Regions from separate parts of the Oikeobacillus pervagus genome, predicted to be linked through region 2. Evidence: predicted binding sites of a transcription regulator. Region 2 holds the regulator's gene; the other holds the start of a gene.
What was found. The regulator NrdR, encoded in region 2, represses ribonucleotide reductase genes. The targets are predictions, from matches to a motif close to AACACNATATATNGTGTT.
Positions count from the first base shown of each region.

Region 1: a site for NrdR is predicted at 4,663-4,680, ahead of J2S13_RS01170 (vitamin B12-dependent ribonucleotide reductase). Genes of this name have one in related genera too.

Region 1 covers NZ_JAUSUC010000002.1:44,195-54,692, forward strand. Annotated here, with positions in the region: gene J2S13_RS01155 (DUF1385 domain-containing protein) at 1-553, shown strand, start outside; gene J2S13_RS01160 (SA1362 family protein) at 602-955, shown strand; gene J2S13_RS01165 (patatin-like phospholipase family protein) at 964-1,842, opposite strand; gene J2S13_RS01170 (vitamin B12-dependent ribonucleotide reductase) at 2,013-4,574, opposite strand; gene lipM (octanoyltransferase LipM) at 4,916-5,755, opposite strand; gene J2S13_RS01180 (rhodanese-like domain-containing protein) at 5,986-6,369, shown strand; gene gcvPB (aminomethyl-transferring glycine dehydrogenase subunit GcvPB) at 6,542-8,005, opposite strand; gene gcvPA (aminomethyl-transferring glycine dehydrogenase subunit GcvPA) at 7,998-9,344, opposite strand; gene gcvT (glycine cleavage system aminomethyltransferase GcvT) at 9,368-10,471, opposite strand.
Region 2 covers NZ_JAUSUC010000020.1:49,571-60,068, reverse strand. Annotated here, with positions in the region: gene J2S13_RS09340 (glyceraldehyde-3-phosphate dehydrogenase) at 1-855, shown strand, start outside; gene speD (adenosylmethionine decarboxylase) at 1,242-1,616, shown strand; gene nrdR (transcriptional regulator NrdR) at 2,065-2,523, shown strand; gene J2S13_RS09325 (replication initiation and membrane attachment family protein) at 2,735-4,138, shown strand; gene dnaI (primosomal protein DnaI) at 4,135-5,067, shown strand; gene ytxC (sporulation protein YtxC) at 5,151-6,017, shown strand; gene thrS (threonine--tRNA ligase) at 6,422-8,353, shown strand; ribosomal protein L20 leader region at 8,482-8,619, shown strand; gene infC (translation initiation factor IF-3) at 8,717-9,220, shown strand; gene rpmI (50S ribosomal protein L35) at 9,246-9,446, shown strand; gene rplT (50S ribosomal protein L20) at 9,473-9,832, shown strand; gene J2S13_RS09290 (TVP38/TMEM64 family protein) at 10,188-10,498, shown strand, end outside.

The sequences.
Region 1 (10,498 bases), on a different contig from region 2:
ACTAACTCGCCCACTATTTCAAAGTGACTTGGCTCAGATATTAATTGAGGGTTTTTTTAAACTATTATTATTACTTGCTTATATCTTTATCATCTCTTTAACCCCATTGATCAAACGAGTATTTCAATATCACGGTGCAGAGCATAAGGTGATTAATGCTTTTGAAAATGGGTTAGAATTAACGGTTCAAAATGTTCAGTCACAATCAAGACTTCATTATCGTTGTGGCAGCAGCTTCATTTTATTTACAGTCATTGTCGGTGTTTTTGTTTATTTGCTTGTACCCACAGACCCTTTATGGGTGAGAATATTAAACCGGATCGCCCTCATTCCTGTCGTTCTGGGAATTTCATTTGAAGTATTACAGTTTACGAACAAACTACGTAATATCCCAGTCTTAAAAGCCTTAGGGTATCCTGGATTATGGTTACAACTTATTACAACGAAAGAACCGAGCGATGATCAAGTGGAAGTGGCCATCGCATCCTTCCATGAATTATTAAAGTTGGAAAAAAGTAAAGAAAGACGGTTAAATGAGGAAGATATCGTCTAAAATAATCATAAGATAAATAATCATCATGCTTGATAGGAGGTGGCTTTTTTGAATCGACGTACAATACTCGTTTCGATTATCGTTATGTTTGCCGTCATTGGTTTCGTTTCGCTACTCGTTAGCCAGCCTCAGTACTTATTAAAACAATTTCTCTTTCTTGTTGTTTTCGTAGGTTTGATCTACGCCTTATATCAATTCATGATGAAAGGGAAGCTGAATAAGAAAGAGCAACAAGCATTTTTAAAAGCTGCACGTAAGTCCAAAAAGCGAATGCAAAAGAAACATCATTCCCATCATTCAACGAGCTCGCAGAAAAGAAAACCATTACGTAAACGAAGCCATGCACATTTGACGGTGATCGAAGGAAAAAAAGGCAAAAAGAAAAACCGTGCATCTTCCTAAATGTCTCTTCAATAGCTCCATTTTTTTAAAAATTCTCGAGCCGCTTTACGCCCTGTTTCGACTAGGGCGTGTTTTTTTTCATCATTTAATTCAAATTCGGTTGCAGATGTCCCATTTGTTTTGATAAAAATAATATTTTTTTCATGTTTCCTCGAAATATATCTAGCATCATGTGCATCCTTCATCGTTTGAAATAATGCATGGAATAATTGAAATGAATTGTGAATCGTATATTTCGGGTATTCGGAATAATGGGGACTTAATTTAATTCCAAGTACTGGCCTAGTTCTTCTGCCATCACGATCAAATAACCACATCGGAAAATTACTTAACACTCCCCCATCCACAATGAGTGATACACCATCCTGGCCTTTTAATTTAACAGGTTGAAAAAAATAAGGGATGGTACAGCTCATTCGGATGGCTCTTGCTACCGGGAAATGTTTCGGATGAATCCCATATTTTTTTAAATCATCTGGTAATACCAGCATTCTGCCCCTAGTGATATCAGAGGCAACTACACGTAAAGTTTGATTCGGTAGATCAGCAAATGTGACGACTCCTTTTAAGGCCAATTTCTCATTGATCCATGTTTCAAGTGCATTTCCTTTATATAGACCTAACTTCCAAAAAACTGCTAACCATTTAAATAGAGCGAAATCAATTGGACTAGTTGAATCCAGAAGCTTCATCGTGTCTAATTCATCTAATAATTGATAAATTTCCTTTGATTTATAACCAGCTGCTATAAAGGCTGCTACAATAGACCCTGCACTTGTACCCGCTAATCGCGAAAAGACATATCCTTTTTCCTCAATTTCTTGATAGGCGCCAACTAATGCAAAACCTTTAATACCTCCACCCGAAAAAACACCGTCAATCAACATATTCCCACCTCCGCTTCTATTCACTCCCCCTTTACTATAGTAATCACGCTAGTTTGTCTATTAGAACAAAAATCAAGGTGGAATTGTGGAAGATAGGGCCACTTCAACCATTCTTGAACAATTAAACAAGCCGAATTCGAATAAATCTCGAATTCGGCTTGTTTTCTAAATTAAAGACCACATTTTAATTGGGCTCCACAATTCGTACATGTATTGCAGCCACCCACTTCTTCTACCGTTCCTTTTCGGCAGACAGGACAAGTATTACCTACTTCATTTCCAATCGTAACGTTTGTTGAGCGTAGATCTTGTATTGTATCAACAAGAACAACCTTTTGTTTTTCAGTCTGTTGTTTTGCTTCCTCATAATCATCTAATCGATTTTCTTCCGCTTTTAATGTTAATACTTGAGAATCGCGGCTTCCATCAACATAAACAGTTCCGCCTTTTGCTCCACCCTTATATAATCGTTCATACACTTTTTCAACTTGCTCCACAGCATACCCTTTTGGCGCATTAACCGTTTTGGAGATTGAACTATCGATCCAGCGTTGGATGACACATTGAACATCTGCATGGGCCTCTGGTGCAAGATTCATTGCCGTAACAAACCAACGTGGTAAGTGGTCAGCATCTGCCTCTGGATGAGCCTGTAAATATTCTTGAACAATATCTGCCTTTACCTCAATAAATTTACCTAGGCGCCCACTTCGATAATAAGTGAAGGAAAAATAAGGCTCAAGCCCTGTAGAAACCCCCACCATTGTTCCAGTCGATCCAGTTGGAGCTACTGTCAGTAAATGAGAATTGCGCACGCCATGTTCAAGAATAGCTTGACGAACTTCCTCTGGCATCTTTTTCATATATCCAGTATGAATAAACGCATTTCTAAGTTTATTCGTTTGTTCTTCAGTCTTTCCAACTAAATATGGAAAACTTCCCTTTTCTTTCGCTAATTCAACCGAAGCCTTATAAGCAGTCGTCGCAATCGTCTCAAATAATTGATCAACTAATTGATTGCCTTCCTTAGATCCGTATTCTTTTTCACAGTAAATAAGCAAATCAGCTAGCCCCATAACGCCCAAGCCAACCCGGCGTTCACTTAAAGCTTGTTTTTTATTTTCTTCTAAAAAGTAAGGAGTTGCATCTATGACATTATCTTGAAGTCTAACTCCAACCTCGACCGTCCGCTTTAACTTTTCAAAATTGACTGTTTTCGTTTCTTTATCTGCCATTTCAGCCAAGTTAACTGCGGCTAAGTTACAAACAGAGTATGGAGCCAAAGGTTGCTCCCCACATGGATTTGTTGCAACTACTTGCTGTCCGTATGCTTTTGCATTTGTCATTTCATTCGCATTATCAATGAAGAAGATCCCCGGCTCTGCTGAATAAGTTGCACAAATATTAATAAGGTTCCAAAGTTCACGGGCTTGGATTTTTCGATACGTTCTTACCTTATGTCCAAGCTTTTCCCATTCACGGACATCTCCAACTTTATGCCATTCTTGGTTGTATACATCCATTTCCTGTTCATTATATGTTTCTACAGCTGGAAAACGGAGTTCATATTCTTTATTATTTTCAACTGCTTGCATAAAATCTTTTGTTAAGCAAACGGAAATATTAGCACCTGTTAAAAACTCAGGATTGTGAACTGAATAAGTTCCACCTGTGCGTAGTTTTTCTTCGGCATCTTTAATAATCGCCTCGCTAAATCCACCATATCCTGGAATTTCCTTATAATTTACGATTCCTTGATACATGACTTCTTCTTGCAACGTAAGGGGAATAAATTTTAATTTTTCTTCCGCTGATTTTTTGATTCGCTCATCCTTTGTATTTTCAATTAGGAAACGTAGAATTCTCGGATTTTGCATTTTAGATACGATGAATTCGACGATATCTGGATGCCAATCTGCTAACATGATCATTTGTGCCCCTCTACGGGAACCGCCTTGTTCAACGAGATGAGTTAATTTTGCGATATCATCTAGCCATGAAACAGAACCTGATGATTTTCCGTTTACACCTTTTGCCAATGTATTTCGTGGGCGTAATGTTGAACCATTTGTCCCTACACCTCCACCACGACTCATAATTTCCATCACTTGCTTTCGATGTTCAGAAATTCCTTCGCGGGAGTCGGGTACAAACGGCATAACGTAGCAATTAAAGTATGTAACATCTGTTTCAGACCCAGCCCCATATAATACACGCCCTGCAGGTATAAAACGAAGATTGACGAGTTCATCATAAAACTTTTCAAACCATTCTTGACGTTTTTCATCTGTTTTTTCAACAGAAGCTAATCCTGTTGCATTTCTTTTGGCGATTTGTTCATAAAAAACCTCTAATGGCTTCTCAATGACATCTAACGAACGACAAACAGTACCCGATTTCGCTTCTTGTGGATCATCAATGGCACTGCGAAATTCTTCTTCAATCCATACAGTTGCTTTTTTATTTTGCCAATCAATTTTTTTAATATATCCTAGGCCTCTTGCAGGAAATTTCGGATCCTCTTTGACAGTAAGAACAACGAAGTCCCCCTCTGTTAAAGTAAGCTTTTCAGTGTCTTTAAAAGAATATCTATCAATCATTACAAGACGGGAAACACCTTTATGTGTAAGTTTCATATCTGGGGTAATAGGATGGACCTGTGGAAAAAGATGAATATCTTTATTTAATTTCTCCGTATTCAAAGTCATACCTTTTTTTGACGCAACAGACATTTTGACAACTCCTTTTCTTAAACAAAAAAATCATTCTTTCTTATCTATTAAGTTAGCATATCAATATATGAGGACAATAGACGCTAAATACACAATATATTGTGTATATCATTTTATTGCACTTACTATATATTGATTTAGAATGACTTTTTTGTCAAGAGAAGAAAAAGCTAGATTTGATAGTAAATCACTGTTTTTTCTATTAAAACGCTGAATTTCAGGAAGAATAAATAAATTTTCAAGGTTGCAAGTAGAATACAAATACTATGTAACAGGCCATAACAAAGTATTTCATCCAAAGCAAAAAGAAAAAAGCGAGTAGATTATCGCTTTCTCCTTTTCTATCGTTTAAAATTCCACTCCGTAGATTTATACCGTCTCTTTGCTAGATCATTTACATAAGCAAGCTGATCTGCCGTTAATTCATATGGTTTTAATTCGATACCTAAACCTTCCTCAAAACCTTGTTTAAAAGCATTCCTTGCCATGTCAATGGTCACCCTAGTTGGGCTTAAGTCGTTGATCGCAACCGCTTTTGATTTTAACGCTTTTTGCATACGCTCTTTCACACGCTCATTGCGATATTTAAATAGGCTAAAGAGCTTCTCTTCATCTAAGTCTAAAAGAATAGACCCATGCTGCAGTATAATCCCCTTTTGGCGTGTTTGCGCGCTTCCTGCTACTTTTCTCCCTTCGACAACTAACTCATACCAACTTGGAGCATCAAAGCAAACAGATGAACGGGGATTCTTTAACTTACTTTTTTCTTCATCCGTATGGGGCACAGCAAAGTACGCATCAAGCCCTAAATGATGAAACCCTTTTAAAATCCCAGCTGAAATCACCCGATAGGCCTCTGTTACCGACGAAGGCATTTTCGGATGCTCTTCTGTCACAATGACACTATACGTTAATTCATGTTCATGTAGTACGCCTCTTCCCCCAGTCGGACGGCGTACAAATCCAAGATGATGTTTCTTTACAGCATCTAAGTCAATTTCCTTTTCTACCTTTTGAAAATAACCGATGGATAAGGTAGCTGGATCCCAACCATAGAAGCGGATAACGGGAGGAATTACTCCTTCACTATGCCAATCCAATAAAGCCTCGTCTAAAGCCATGTTAAACGATGGGGAATGAGCTTGATAGTCAATAAACCCCCAAACTTCTTGATCCGTCATAAGCGCAAACCTCGCTTTTAATATTTTTCTTTTACTAGTCTAACAAATGATGAAAGAAAAACAAAGAACATCGGTTTATTTCTGATTATTCCAATAATAATGCAGTTGTCCTAACTAAAAAATGAGCAAAAAACTCAGGTAGAAAAATCTCAATGATTCGTAAAAAATTTTTGATTCTATTTCCATTGATGATTATAATAGAATATAGTGTAAAACCGTAGAAAGGGGCAATATCATTGCTGTATACCATTGCATTCATTTTAGGAGCAATTATTATTTATTCATTATTCACGTATTTTTATCAAAAAAAAATCGTCAAAACATTGAGCGAAGAAGAATTTAAAGCGGGATACCGTAAAGCCCAATTAATTGATGTACGTGAACCAAATGAATTTGATGCGGGACATATCCTAGGAGCCCGAAATATTCCATTATCTCAAATGAAGATGCGAATGAAAGAAATTCGTCCTGATAAACCTGTTTATTTATATTGTCAAACAAGCATGAGAAGTGGCCGCGCAGCCCAAACTCTTTATCGCAAAGGATATCGCGATTTATATTTATTAGAAGGCGGCTTTAAGAAATGGTCTGGAAAAATTAAGACAAAAAACTAAAAACATTTCATTTAGTAAAAGTAAGTTTTCAAGCTACTGAAATATGAATATTATTTGTTCATTATAAAATCAATCGGTGTCATACTGATTGATTTTTTGATGTTTCATATGAAGAAAAGTGAAAAAAGCCCCCTAATGGTGATATACTGCTTTCACTAGGGGGCTTGATTGTTTACGATTCTTTCGTATATTTTAATACAGGTTTTCTTGCTGCTAGCGTTTCATCCAAACGACCAACAACCGTTGTATGTGGAGCTTCTTGAACAATTTCCGGATTTTCTTCCGCTTCTTTTGAAATTTGAATCATCGCATCGATAAAAGCGTCTAATGTCTCTTTCGACTCTGTTTCAGTCGGTTCGATCATCATTCCCTCTTCCACATTTAATGGGAAATAAATAGTAGGTGGGTGATAACCGAAATCTAACAGGCGTTTCGCCATATCTAAAGTGCGCACACCTAATTTCTTTTGTCGTTTACCACTCAACACAAACTCATGCTTACAATGACGATCAAATGGTAGTTCAAAATATGGCGCTAATCTTCTCATCATATAGTTCGCATTAATGACGGCATTCTCAGTAACCGCCTTTAATCCATCTGGCCCCATTGTACGGATGTACGTATACGCACGAACATTAATTCCAAAGTTTCCGTAATAAGCTTTCACTCGGCCGATCGACTGTGGACGATCATAATCCAATTGAAATTGCTCATTTTTTTTCACAATTAATGGTTTTGGTAAAAATGGAATGATCTCCGCTTTTACGCCTACAGGACCAGAACCAGGGCCACCGCCACCATGAGGGCCTGTAAATGTTTTGTGAAGATTTAAATGGACAACGTCAAATCCCATATCTCCAGGACGTACTTTTGATAAAACAGCATTTAAATTGGCTCCATCATAGTATAATTTACCTCCAGCACCATGAACAATCTCCGCCATCTCAAGAATATGTTCTTCAAAAAGCCCTAATGTATTTGGGTTTGTTAGCATTAAAGCTGCTATATCATCCCCAACTACCCGTCTTAAATCTTCTAGATCAACTAAGCCATTCTCATTGGATTTCACTGTGACCGTTTCAAATCCGGCTACAGTTGCAGACGCAGGGTTCGTTCCATGAGCAGAGTCAGGAACGATGACTTTCGTACGGTGGAAATCGCCATTGGATTCATGGAAAGCGCGAATCATCATCAAACCAGTCCATTCCCCTTGCGCACCCGCTGCTGGTTGTAAAGTGACTTCATCCATTCCAGTAATTTCTTTTAAATGTTCTTGGAGATCATACATTAATTCAAGTGAACCTTGAACCGTTTCTTCCGCTTGGTATGGATGAACATATGAAAACCCTTCAAATCGAACAACATCCTCGTTCACTTTTGGATTGTATTTCATCGTACATGAGCCAAGTGGGTAAAATCCAGAATCGACACCATGGTTGCGATTGGATAACGCTGTGTAATGACGAATAATATCAAGTTCAGAGACTTCAGGAAGTTCTGCTTCTTCTTCTCGAATATATTCATCGGGAATAATGGATGAAAGCTCCATTTCCTCGATATCTAATTCTGGCAAACTATGTCCGATACGACCTTCTTTAGATAATTCAAAAATAAGAGGTTGATCTTGCTTATTCATGGCCATCCCCCAATTCCTTAACAAATAAGTCAATTTCTTCTTTCGTTCTCAGTTCTGTCACAGCAACTAACATATGTTGTTCCAAATCACCATCATCACGACCGAGGTCATAACCGCCAATCATCCCTTTAGTTAGTAACTGTTTATTGATTTCACTTACAGGCTTATCTAATTTAACGACAAATTCATTGAATGATGGACCATCAAAAGCAATGTCGAATCCTTGAGCCTTTAATAACGTCTTTGCATAATGAGCCTTTTGGATATTTTGAATGGACATTTCTTTTAATCCTTTTTTTCCAAGAGCCGTCATGGCAACACTTGCAGCTAAGGCGTTTAATGCCTGATTTGAGCATATATTAGAAGTTGCTTTATCTCGACGAATATGCTGTTCTCTCGCTTGTAATGTCAACACAAACCCACGAGTTCCATTTTCATCTACGGTTTGACCGACAAGACGGCCAGGGACTTTCCTCATAAGCTTTTTAGTGACGGCGAAATATCCACAATGTGGCCCCCCAAATGATGCAGGAATCCCGAATGGCTGAGCATCGCCGATGACAATATCTGCACCGAGTTTTCCTGGTGGTGTTAAGGCGCCTAATGCTAATGGGTTAGAGGACACAACAAACAATGATTTTTTTTCATGAATCACTTTTTCAATCTCTTGTAATGATTCAATTCGCCCAAAGAAGTTTGGATATTGAATAATGACAGCTGCAGTATCCTCATCAATCATCTCACTCAATTTCGATAAATCCGTCACACCCTCAGAATGGGGAACTTCTTGAATTTCAATATTTTGACCTTTCGCATACGTATTTAAAATAGCACGTGATTCTGGATGGACTGCTTTTGATACTAGTACTTTTTTTCGCTTCGTTTGACCCGCACTTAACATCGCTGCTTCAGCTAATGCAGTACTACCGTCATACATAGATGAATTGGCTACATCCATTCCCGTTAATTCACAAATCATCGTTTGAAATTCAAAAATAGCTTGTAACTCACCTTGGGAAATTTCCGGTTGGTATGGAGTATAAGCTGTGTAAAATTCTGAGCGTGAAATGACATGATCGACAATGGATGGAATATAATGATCATACACCCCTGCTCCTAAAAAAGACGGTACTTGTTTTGTATGGATATTTTTACTAGCTAATTGAGCCAACTCTTTTTTTAGTGCAGCTTCCGATTTTGCAGGCTTGATATTATACTCACCCTTAAAACGAACTTCTTCCGGAATATCTTGAAAAAGCTCTTCAACGGAAGAAACTCCGATGGCATCTAACATTTCTTTTTGATCTGTTTCAGTCATTGGTAAATAACGATGCTTCATTTGAATCCCCCTCATCTCTTCCCTTATTTAGATCTTTTATAAAATGGTGTTGGGATAATTTTGGCTGTTACCCGCTTTTTGCGGATTTCAACTTGGATTTCTTTCTCTAATTGGGCTTTTTCAGCTTGAACCAGGGCCAACCCAATATTTTTCTTTAATGTAGGTGACTGTGTCCCTGTTGTGACAAAACCAATTTCCTTTTCTTCACTTAAAACGGGATAGCCGTGTCGAGGAATCCCTCTTTCCACCATTTCAATCCCTACTAACTTCCGCTCTAAACCATTTTCTTTTTGCTCTTTTAACGCTTTTTTCCCTATAAAGTCTACTTCTTTTTCGGTCTTTACAGCAAAACCGATTCCTGCTTCAAGTGGGGATATATCAGCAGAAAGCTCTTGCCCATACAACGGAAGACCTGCTTCAAACCGCAGAGTATCCCGTGCCCCCAAACCACAAGGTAGAACATCTTGAGTCTTCCCAGCTTCTAAAATATCCTTCCAAAGTTTTGGTGCATCTTCACTTCGGCAGTAAATTTCAAATCCATCTTCTCCTGTGTAGCCTGTACGAGAAAGGAGCACCTTTGATCCATTTAGGTCGACATTATGTTTAAACTTAAAGAACTTAATTTCTTTTAGATTCATGTCCTTCACGAGAGTTTGTAAAACCTGCTCAGCTAAAGGACCTTGTAAGGCCAATTGTCCCCATTGATTCGAAGCATTTTGAATTTCTACTTCACCTTCTTGGTGCTTCGATAACCACCGGAAATCTTTTTCGGTATTTGCGGCATTGACGACTAATAGGTAATCCTGTTCATCAAGCATATAAATAATTAAATCATCTACTGTACCGCCCTTTTCATCACACATGGCAGTGTAAATGGCCCCTTGTGGCTTTACACGAGAGATATCATTCGTCATCATTTTTTGTAAAAATGGTAGACTATCCTTCCCTCTTACTGTAATTTCCCCCATATGTGATACATCGAATAAACCCGCTCTCTTTCTTACAGCCTCATGTTCCTCTTTAATACTCGAAAATTGTACTGGTAGCTCCCATCCCCCGAAGTCAATTGTTTTTGCCCCGTATTCCTTATAGAGTTCAAATACTGGTGTACGTTCAAGTGTCGACATAACAAAATCCCCCTTATTTTTTTATGA
Region 2 (10,498 bases):
ACGGAAGAAAATGCACTCATTGTGAACGGACATCGTGTTCAACTTTTAAATAATCGTGATCCTCGTGAACTACCTTGGGGAGAACTTGGTATAGATATTGTAATTGAAGCAACAGGGAAATTTAATTCACGTGATAAAGCAGCCTATCATTTAGATGCTGGAGCGAGAAAGGTCATTTTAACTGCCCCTGGTAAAAATGAAGATGTGACGATTGTGATGGGGGTAAATGAAAGCGATTTAAATGTTGAAGAACATAGCGTGATTTCCAATGCATCATGTACAACGAACTGTCTTGCACCAGTTGCCAAAGTATTAAATGAAAACTTTGGAATTGAAAATGGGTTAATGACAACTGTTCATGCCTATACAAACGACCAAAAAAATATTGATAATCCACATAAAGATTTACGTCGTGCTCGTGCATGTGCACAATCGATTATTCCAACGACAACCGGTGCAGCTAAAGCATTGGCACTAGTTTTACCTGAATTAAAAGGAAAACTTCATGGAATGGCTCTTCGCGTTCCGACACCTAATGTTTCATTAGTTGATTTAGTTGTCGATCTAAAACGTGAAGTGACAGTAGATGAAGTAAATGAGGCATTTATTTCAGCTTCTCAAAACAAATTACAAGGTGTGTTGGAATTTACAACAGAACCGTTAGTTTCAATTGACTTTAACACTAATTCACATTCATCGATTATCGATGGACTTTCTACTATGGTTATGGATGGCAAGAAGGTAAAAGTTCTTGCTTGGTATGACAATGAATGGGGATATTCTTGCCGAGTAGTTGATCTTGTGAATTATGTAGCGGAAGAAATGAAAAAAAAAGCTGAGGTTCAAGTTGGATAAACCTTATTAACTTGGCTATTGTTCGTATTTATGGTCAAACATATAGAATATAGGGAAATTTTCATGATTAAGGTATCATGAAGATTTCCCTTTTCATATTTATCTGGATAGGGGGATTGAAGTACAATCTAAAGAGCAGACTAAAGATGAATGTGGATTGGAAATTCCGAGATTATCGAGAATTCTTTTTTAAAATCCATTATTGCAAATTCTGAATAAACAAAGTATACTATGATTCGTGAACTTCTTATACAAAGAATACACATAACTACTTAAAGGGTTAGGACCTCTTCGGACTAACTTTCCCCCGTGGTAGTTTTAAAAAAATCCAATTACAACTATTCTCTTGATCGAAAAATAAAATTTGTAAAAGGGGGAAACGATCAATGGAAACAATGGGTCGTCATGTTATTTCAGAGCTTTGGGGCTGTGATTATGAGAAATTAAATGATATGGAGAAAATTGAAAAAATCTTTGTGGATGCTGCATTGAAATCTGGTGCAGAGGTACGTGAAGTAGCATTTCATAAATTTGCTCCACAAGGTGTTAGTGGAGTTGTCATTATTTCAGAATCTCATTTAACTATTCATAGCTTTCCTGAACATGGTTATGCAAGTATTGACGTGTATACATGTGGCAATTTAGATCCCAATATTGCTGCAGATTATATAGCACAATCTTTAGGAGCTGAAACACGGGAAACGATTGAATTACCGCGTGGGAAAGGCCCTGTACAAATGAAAAAAATAGAAGCATTATAATAATGAAATGGGAAAGAGGTGTATGAACTTATACACCTCTTTTATATTTCACTGACTGAATGAGGTTTCACTTTACTGTTGCAAACATGTATTTACATAACATTCTGCCTATAAGAAGCTTGTATGAAAGAATGGACCATCTTTCAATCCACCGCAAGCGACAAGTCACGGATTGTTCCGATCCACTACAGCCCATTCCCCTCCCTCAAGGTAAATAAGTTTCTTGTGTAATCGACAAGTTTTTTATATGATGAGGATAAGGTAAAACGTTCAAAGAAAATCGAGTCAATTATTTAGCAGACGAATCTAGACGTTGAACGAGTCGTCATGTTATTCGTCTTTTAGATTGAAAATAGAATTTTAGGGGCGACCACTATCAAGATTTGCTGCATCTCTTATAGCCTCATTATTTAAGAAAAAATATGTTGAAGAAATGGAGCTGATACCTATGAAATGCCCTTCTTGCCAACATAATGGCACACGTGTTGTGGATTCGAGACCGGCTGACGAAGGTCGCTCAATCCGCAGACGAAGGGAATGTGAAGCATGCCTTTATCGGTTTACTACTTTCGAAAAAGTAGAACAATCTCCTCTAATTGTTGTAAAGAAAGAAGGAACGAGAGAAGAATTTAGTCGTGAAAAAATATTACGTGGACTTGTAAAAGCATGTGAAAAACGTCCAGTTCCTCTACAACAACTTGAAAATTTAATTACAGAAATCGAAAAAGAAATTCGAAATGAAGGAATTTCCGAAATCCCTTCCGAAAGAATTGGCGAACTTGTTATGGATAAGCTCTCCGTTATTGATGAAGTAGCTTATGTGCGCTTTGCTTCCGTTTACCGGCAATTTAAAGATATTAACGTATTTTTAGACGAATTGAAGGATTTAATCAAAAAGGAAAAATAAACAAGCTGGAGGATTGCTCTAGCTTTTTACCTTTTAGGCAAACATTTGAGGAACATCTTTTTTAGAACGGAATGAATGAAATGGATGCTAACAATGGAATCGAAGAATATATGGAATTTTGCTTTCTCCTCGAAATTTTTGACTCTAACTCTTTTCATAATCGGTTTGCTTAATATGCATATGGACGTATTCGATGAAAGGAAAGATTTTGATGAAAATGTTTTGGAATGAAATACAACCTGCAGACCAATATGTTGTTAGAGCGAATGGGATATTGAACGAATCAGACCGAAAAATTATCACTTTCTTGTATCAGCCACTGATTGGATCGACTTGCTTCAGTCTTTATATGACTCTTTGGGCCGAAGTGGAAGAAAATCGGCTCTATTCACAGGCATCCACTCATTATCATTTAATGAACTTTCTCGATCGAAACTTACAGGAAATCTTCCAGGAACGATTGAATTTAGAAGGAATTGGTCTACTCAAAACCTATATGAGAAAACAGGGAGATCTCCGTCAATTTATATATGAATTACAACCTCCCTTGTCACCTGCGCAATTTTTTAATGATGGCATGCTTAATATTTTTTTATATAGAAAAATTGGACATGCTCATTTCACAAGATTAAAACATTTCTTTTCAGATGAATGGATTGATCATGAAGTATATCAGGATATTACTAAATCATTTCAGGAAGTGTTCTCATCTTCTGAGCAAACCATTGATTATGAAGCGTTAAGCGGGAGCAAAACAATGGATGGAAAAGAGTTTATAGACCGGAAAGAGAGTGCTGGTCTACCACTATCTGATCAATTTGATTTCGACTTATTGCAGTCAGGGCTTGCAAGCACTATGATCCCCAAGAATGTGTTAACACCGGCTGTAAAGGAAACCATCGTAAAGCTTTCCCATCTGTACGGAATCAATGAGTTAAATATGAAAAATATTATCTTAACATCAGTAGATGAACATGATCGGATAGACATAGAGGTGTTAAGAAAATCTGCACGGGATTGGTTCCAACTTGAAACGGGAAAGGATCTTCCGAAACTTGTTCACCTTTCTTCTTTAACGACCTCTCATGATGAAAAGAAAAAGGAACCACTGACAAAGGAAGAGCAACTTATTCAATATTTAGAGGAAACTTCACCTCGGCAAGTATTAACCGATATTTCAGAGGCGATGCCTTCAAATGCTGATATGCAGGCGGTTGAAGAAGTGATGTTTCAACAAAATTTACCGCCTGGAGTCGTGAATGTGTTAATCCAATATGTCATGCTAAAAACAGATATGAAATTATCGAAGGCCTATATGGAAAAAATTGCTTCCCATTGGTCAAGAAAAAAGATCCGAACAGTCAAAGGGGCGATGGATCTTGCAAAAAAAGAACATCGAAATTACTTAGATTGGGCTAATAAAAAGCAAGAAAATAATAAGAAATCTAGGAAGAAAGCCATTCGAACGGAAAAACTGCCTGACTGGTTCCATGAAGACCAGCAAGAAACAACTGTTAATCAACAAAAAGAAGTAGATCATAACTTTGAAGAAGAAAAAAGACAATTACAAGAACAATTAAGAAAACGATCCAATCCAGGGGGTGAGACGAATTGAAAAAATTAAATGACACATTAAATCGAATGCCGAAACCTCGTAATTTGCAAGAGCAATATGACAAGATGAGAGAGGAAATATTGGCTCATCCTCATGTCCAGCAATTAATAAAGGATCATGCCGGGGAAATAACTAGAACGGTTATAGAAAAGAATCTAATGAGGCTTTACGAATATATTTCACAAGAGAGAAATTGTGAACAATGTAAAGGTCTTCATCATTGTGCAAACTTAATGCAAGGTTATAAACCCATATTAGTTTTTAGAAGAGGTTCCATTGAGCTTGATTATTATCCTTGTGAACATAAAAAAATTCAAGATGAGAAGAAAAAGGCGGAAACACTGATTCAGAGTATTTATGTCCCAAAAGATGTGTTAAATGCAACATTTCAATCGATCGATTTAGATCATCCTAGTCGATTGGAAGCCGTTAGATTAGCGACCAAATTTGTTGATACTTTCAAAAAAGAGCCGCAAAAGGGATTATATATCTATGGCCCTTTCGGTGTAGGGAAATCCTATCTTTTAGGCGCCATTGCAAATGAGTTAGCGGCCATTAATGTTTCCTCCTTCATTGTCTACTTCCCTGAGTTTATCCGGGAAATGAAGCAATCACTAGGGGATCATTCCATCAATGAAAAATTGGATACAGTGAAAAAGGCTCCTGTTTTAATGATTGATGATATTGGAGCTGAATCGATGTCTAGTTGGATGAGGGATGATATATTGGGAACGATTTTGCAGTATAGAATGCTAGAAGGGCTGTCAACCTTTTTCACCTCGAATTTTGATTGGAGTGAATTAGAATATCATCTCACATACTCTCAACGGGGAGAAGAGGAAAAAATGAAATCGGCCCGTGTAATGGAAAGAATAAAATATTTATCCACTCCGGTAAAATTAGAGGGAACGAATCGACGAAGAAAGTAAAAAATAGAAAAATAATTCTTCTAAAATAACCAAGCCCCCCATATATATGTATCAAGATGTGAATACAAAGGGGGGACTTAGGTTTGCTACAAATTGTCTTTACCGAACAAAAAGATGCGGAAAAATTAAAAGAGCAATTTTTTAAAAAATATATACAAGCTTATGTAAAAGAAGTAGCTTTTCAAAATAAAAAGAAATTTATGGTTTATTCTGAAACTGCTAGTATTTCGGAGGAAAAAGTGTTATTGACTTTCATAGAGTTTGTGAAAAAGTGGAAGCGAACTGAATGGGCACGGTCGATTTTACAACAACAATTTTTTTATCATGATGAGGAAGAATGTCAATCCATTTTGGAGATCGTATCGGAAATGTTTGATGGTCAGCGTCGTGAGTTAACAGAATTATTAGATGATTTCCAAGAGGACCGATTTTTAAAAGAAGCATTTTTCTCCTTTCGAAACCATGAAGGCATTATTTCTTTTGATTCCTTTGTGACTTTTCGCTTAAAACCATACTATAAGCGAATTTTAAATTATATTGAAATTAGTATAGATGAATATAAAATGGAGCAAGACTATCAAATTTTTATCCATATGTTAAGAGAACTTTTAAAGAAAAGAAATCATAAGGCTTCCATTCTTCATGTCATTGTTGAAGGAAGGAAAGTGAGCTTTTATAACTCGAAGTTTCATCTATTAAGTCAAAATGATCTAATGGGGCTTATAGATCAGGAGATCCTTATTCATCGACCATTGTCCATTGATTCTTTCACACTTGCTCCTCTTCTATCTATTTCACCAAAAACATTGTGTATCTATACGGATAATGAGGAATTAGGATTGGTTCAAACCATATGTAATATATTTGAAGAACGAGTTCAATTGTTTTCAACTGCTACCTTTTGGAAACAAAAGAGAGGAACCTTTTCAAGAAATGCGGCAAATGAATAGGAAGCTTTTTGTGTATGTCTCTTGATTTTCATCAACCGAAGCAATATAATAACGTACATACAATGAAATATTGAAAAAGGTTATGATGAGGACGAGGGTATTTTTATATCAGGTTCACAGAGAGGATTAGCTAGGCTGAAACTTTTCCAACATGAAAGAAATACTTACCACCTCTAAACTACAGCTGTGAACATAAATCGGAAAGAAAATTCCCGATTCATAAGTAATGGTATGGCGGTTGCAGGCCGTTAACTGATCAGGAGCGAATCATTTATTAGATGATTCAATTGTTGGGTGGAACCGTAAGCTAAAGTCTTGCCCCTTCAGAATATGAAGGAGTAGGGCTTTTTTTATGCCAAAATTTTTCGGTTCATTCTGTATGAAGATAAAAGGAGTGTGTTGTCATGTCAGACGTATTAAAAATTACATTTCCAGATGGAGCGGTGAAAGAATTCCCTAAAGGAATCACAACAGAGGAAATTGCTGCTTCCATTAGCCCAGGGTTGAAAAAGAAGGCGATTGCTGGGAAATTAAACGGTGAATTATACGATTATCGCCGCCCGCTTGAAGATGATGGAGCAATTGAAATTATTACTCCTGATAGCGAAGAGGCTCTTGAAATTTTACGTCATAGTACAGCTCATTTAATGGCACAAGCCATCAAGCGTTTATATAAAGGAGTTAAATTGGGTGTTGGGCCTGTCATTGAAGGCGGATTTTATTATGATATCGATTTAGATCAATCGATCACACCTGAAGATCTTCAAGCCATTGAAAAAGAAATGAAGAAAATCGTCAGTGAAAATATTGAAGTCGTTCGAAAAGAAGTGAGCCGTAATGAAGCTAAAGAAATTTTTGAAGGAATTAGTGATGAGTATAAATTGGAATTACTTGATGCCATCCCAGAAGATGAAACAGTAACCATTTACGAACAAGGAGAGTTTTTTGACCTTTGCCGTGGTATTCATGTTCCTTCTACAAATAAAATTAAAGAATTTAAACTTTTAAGTATTGCAGGAGCTTATTGGCGTGGTGATAGTAAAAATAAAATGCTTCAACGTATTTATGGAACAGCTTTCTTTTCAAAGGATGATTTGAAAAAACATCTACATATGTTAGAAGAAGCGAAAGAACGTGACCACCGAAAAATCGGAAAAGAACTAAATCTCTTCATGAATTCCCAAAAGGTGGGGCAAGGTTTGCCACTATGGCTTCCTAAAGGGGCAACCATCCGCCGAATTGTGGAAAGATACATTGTTGATAAAGAAGAACGTCTAGGATATGATCACGTGTATACTCCAGTAATGGGGAGTGTGGAGCTTTATAAAACAAGTGGCCACTGGGATCATTATCAAGAAAATATGTTTCCAGTCATGGAAATGGATAATGAACAATTAGTTCTTCGTCCAATGAACTGTCCACACCATATGATGATTTACAAAAATGGCATCCATAGTTACCGTGAGTTGCCAATCCGAATTGCCGAACTTGGAACTATGCATCGTTATGAAATGTCAGGGGCTTTATCAGGATTACAGCGTGTACGTGGGATGACATTGAATGATGCTCACATCTTTGTTCGACCAGATCAAATTAAAGAGGAATTTAAACGTGTCGTTCAATTAATCTTAGAAGTATACAAAGATTTCGGATTAGATGAGTATTCATTTAGACTGTCTTACCGTGACCCAGAAGATACAGAAAAATACTATGATGATGATGAAATGTGGGACAAAGCTCAAGGAATGTTAAAAGAAGCGATGGATGAATTAGATTTAGACTATTATGAAGCAGATGGAGAGGCTGCTTTCTATGGTCCAAAATTAGATGTTCAAGTCAGAACAGCTCTTGGAAAAGACGAAACACTTTCTACTGTACAACTTGACTTCTTGCTGCCAGAACGTTTCGATTTAACATATGTAGGGGAAGATGGAAAGCCACACCGCCCTGTTGTTATTCACCGCGGTGTTGTATCCACAATGGAACGGTTTGTCGCATTCTTAATTGAAGAATATAAAGGGGCCTTCCCAACATGGCTTGCACCTGTACAAGTACAAGTGATCCCGGTTTCCCCAGAGATTCATTTTGATTATGCTAAACAAGTTCAGGAGACATTACGTTCACAAGGAATTCGTGCTAATTTAGATGATCGGGATGAAAAAATGGGGTATAAAATTAGAGAAGCGCAAATTCAAAAAATCCCATATATGCTCGTCGTTGGAGACCAAGAAATCGAAAACGAAGCGGTCAATATTAGAAAATACGGGGAGAAAAAATCAGAAACAGTTTCATTCAAAGACTTTGTTGAACAGATTTTAAAAGAAGTTCGAAAATAATTAGCGTTCTTTTTTGAAAAAACATTGATTCTATTCTTGAGATTTGTTACGATTACCTTTGTTGAGATTTTAATGAATTGACAGCAATAGAACTATATGATATAGTATATTAGGTGAATTGAATACACATGAACAAGAAGAAGCAACCCGCTTCTCACCTGATTGACACATTAGTAGTTGGCAGGTTTGAACTAGATAAGGAAATGGATGATGATGTTATCCATTTATGCGGGTGTGCGTTTGTACACTCGCATTTTTTGTTGTTGTTCTTACTGTACTTCCTGCGATGTAGTCAAATGAATTTTTATTTTTCATGTACATGTATTTGAAAAATCTTGGAGGTGGCTAATTATTAGCAAAGACATGATTGTAAACGAGGGTATTCGCGCTCGTGAAGTCCGTCTCATTGACCAAAATGGCGAACAACTGGGGATTAGATCCAAAACAGAAGCTCTAGAAATTGCTACTCGCGTAAATTTAGATTTAGTTCTTGTTGCCCCAAATGCCAAACCACCAGTAGCCCGTATTATGGACTTTGGGAAGTTTAAATTTGAGCAACAGAAAAGAGAAAAAGAAGCGCGGAAAAATCAAAAAGTCATTAACTTGAAAGAAGTTCGTTTAAGCCCGACAATTGAGGAACATGACTTTAACACGAAGCTTCGCAATGCACGAAAATTCTTAGAAAAGGGCGATAAAGTTAAAGCGTCGATCCGATTCAAAGGTCGTGCCATTACTCACAAAGAATTGGGACAAAAAGTTCTTGATCGTTTTGCACAGGAATGCGACGATCTTGCTTCACTTGAAACAAAGCCAAAAATGGATGGTCGTAGCATGTTCATTGTATTAGCACCTAAAAACGAAAAGTAATTTAAGTTTGAGGAGGAAATACCAAATGCCAAAAATGAAAACACACCGCGGCACAGCTAAGCGTTTCAAAAAAACAGGTTCTGGTAAATTAAAACGTTCTCACGCTTACAGAAGCCACTTGTTTGCAAACAAATCAACAAAACAAAAACGTAAATTACGTAAAGCTGCCATCGTATCTAAAGGTGACTTCAGACGTATTCGTCATATGTTAGACAACATTAAGTAAGGATTTTATTTTAGGAGGGAAATAATATGGCACGCGTAAAAGGCGGTACAGTTACACGCAGACGTCGTAAAAAAGTTCTTAAATTAGCAAAAGGTTTTTTCGGGTCTAAACATCGTTTATATAAAGTTGCTAACCAACAAGTAATGAAATCTTATATGTATGCATATCGTGATCGTCGTAACAAGAAACGTGACTTCCGTAAACTTTGGATTACACGTATTAATGCGGCTGCACGTATGAACGGACTTTCTTATAGCCGTTTAATGCACGGTTTAAAACTTGCTGGTATCGAAGTAAACCGCAAAATGCTTGCTGAATTAGCTGTTTCTGATGAAAAAGCATTCGCAGAATTAGCCAATGCAGCAAAAGCACAAATTCAAAAATAATTTTTTAACAACAAAAGTTGTCTCAAAAATGGGGCAGCTTTTTTGTTTGTTAAATGTTCCTTTTGACGGCTAGGGGTCTGGTCTAGCTGACGACACGGATAACAGATGAGCAAATTCATGAGCCGTTGCGGTGAAAAAAATAAGAAATATATAAATACTCTGGGAAATAATCAAAAACAGTGAGAAGCAATGTAAAAGCGTCTTAAGAGGAAACCCATTCTATAAGAAGAATCAAACCCTCAGGGAACGCAGAAATCAGTTCATTGGGTGCGGGAGGAAATCATATTTATTTCTACTCGTGTATACATTGTATTATATAGAGTTCATCTTAGAATGTGAAAGCAGGTGCTTTTGGATGGATCAGTCAATGTATATATTTTTGGCATACGTAGAAGCAGCTGGAATGTTTGCACCTATCGCCTTTATCCTTCTCCATTTTTTTCGGCAATTCCTTTTTATTCCTGTTGCTCTCGTATGCATGACAGGTGGAATCCTCTTTGGTAGTTTGTTCGGCATGATTTATTCACTTATCGGTTTAATTTTCGTTTCGTTATTTTTCTATGTTTGTTTATCCCGTATGCCGAAAACCAATGAAAAGCTTCTTAAAATTAAAAAGAAATGGTTCGGCCCTCATGCAAAATTAACTGTTGGGCAAATCACTGTTTT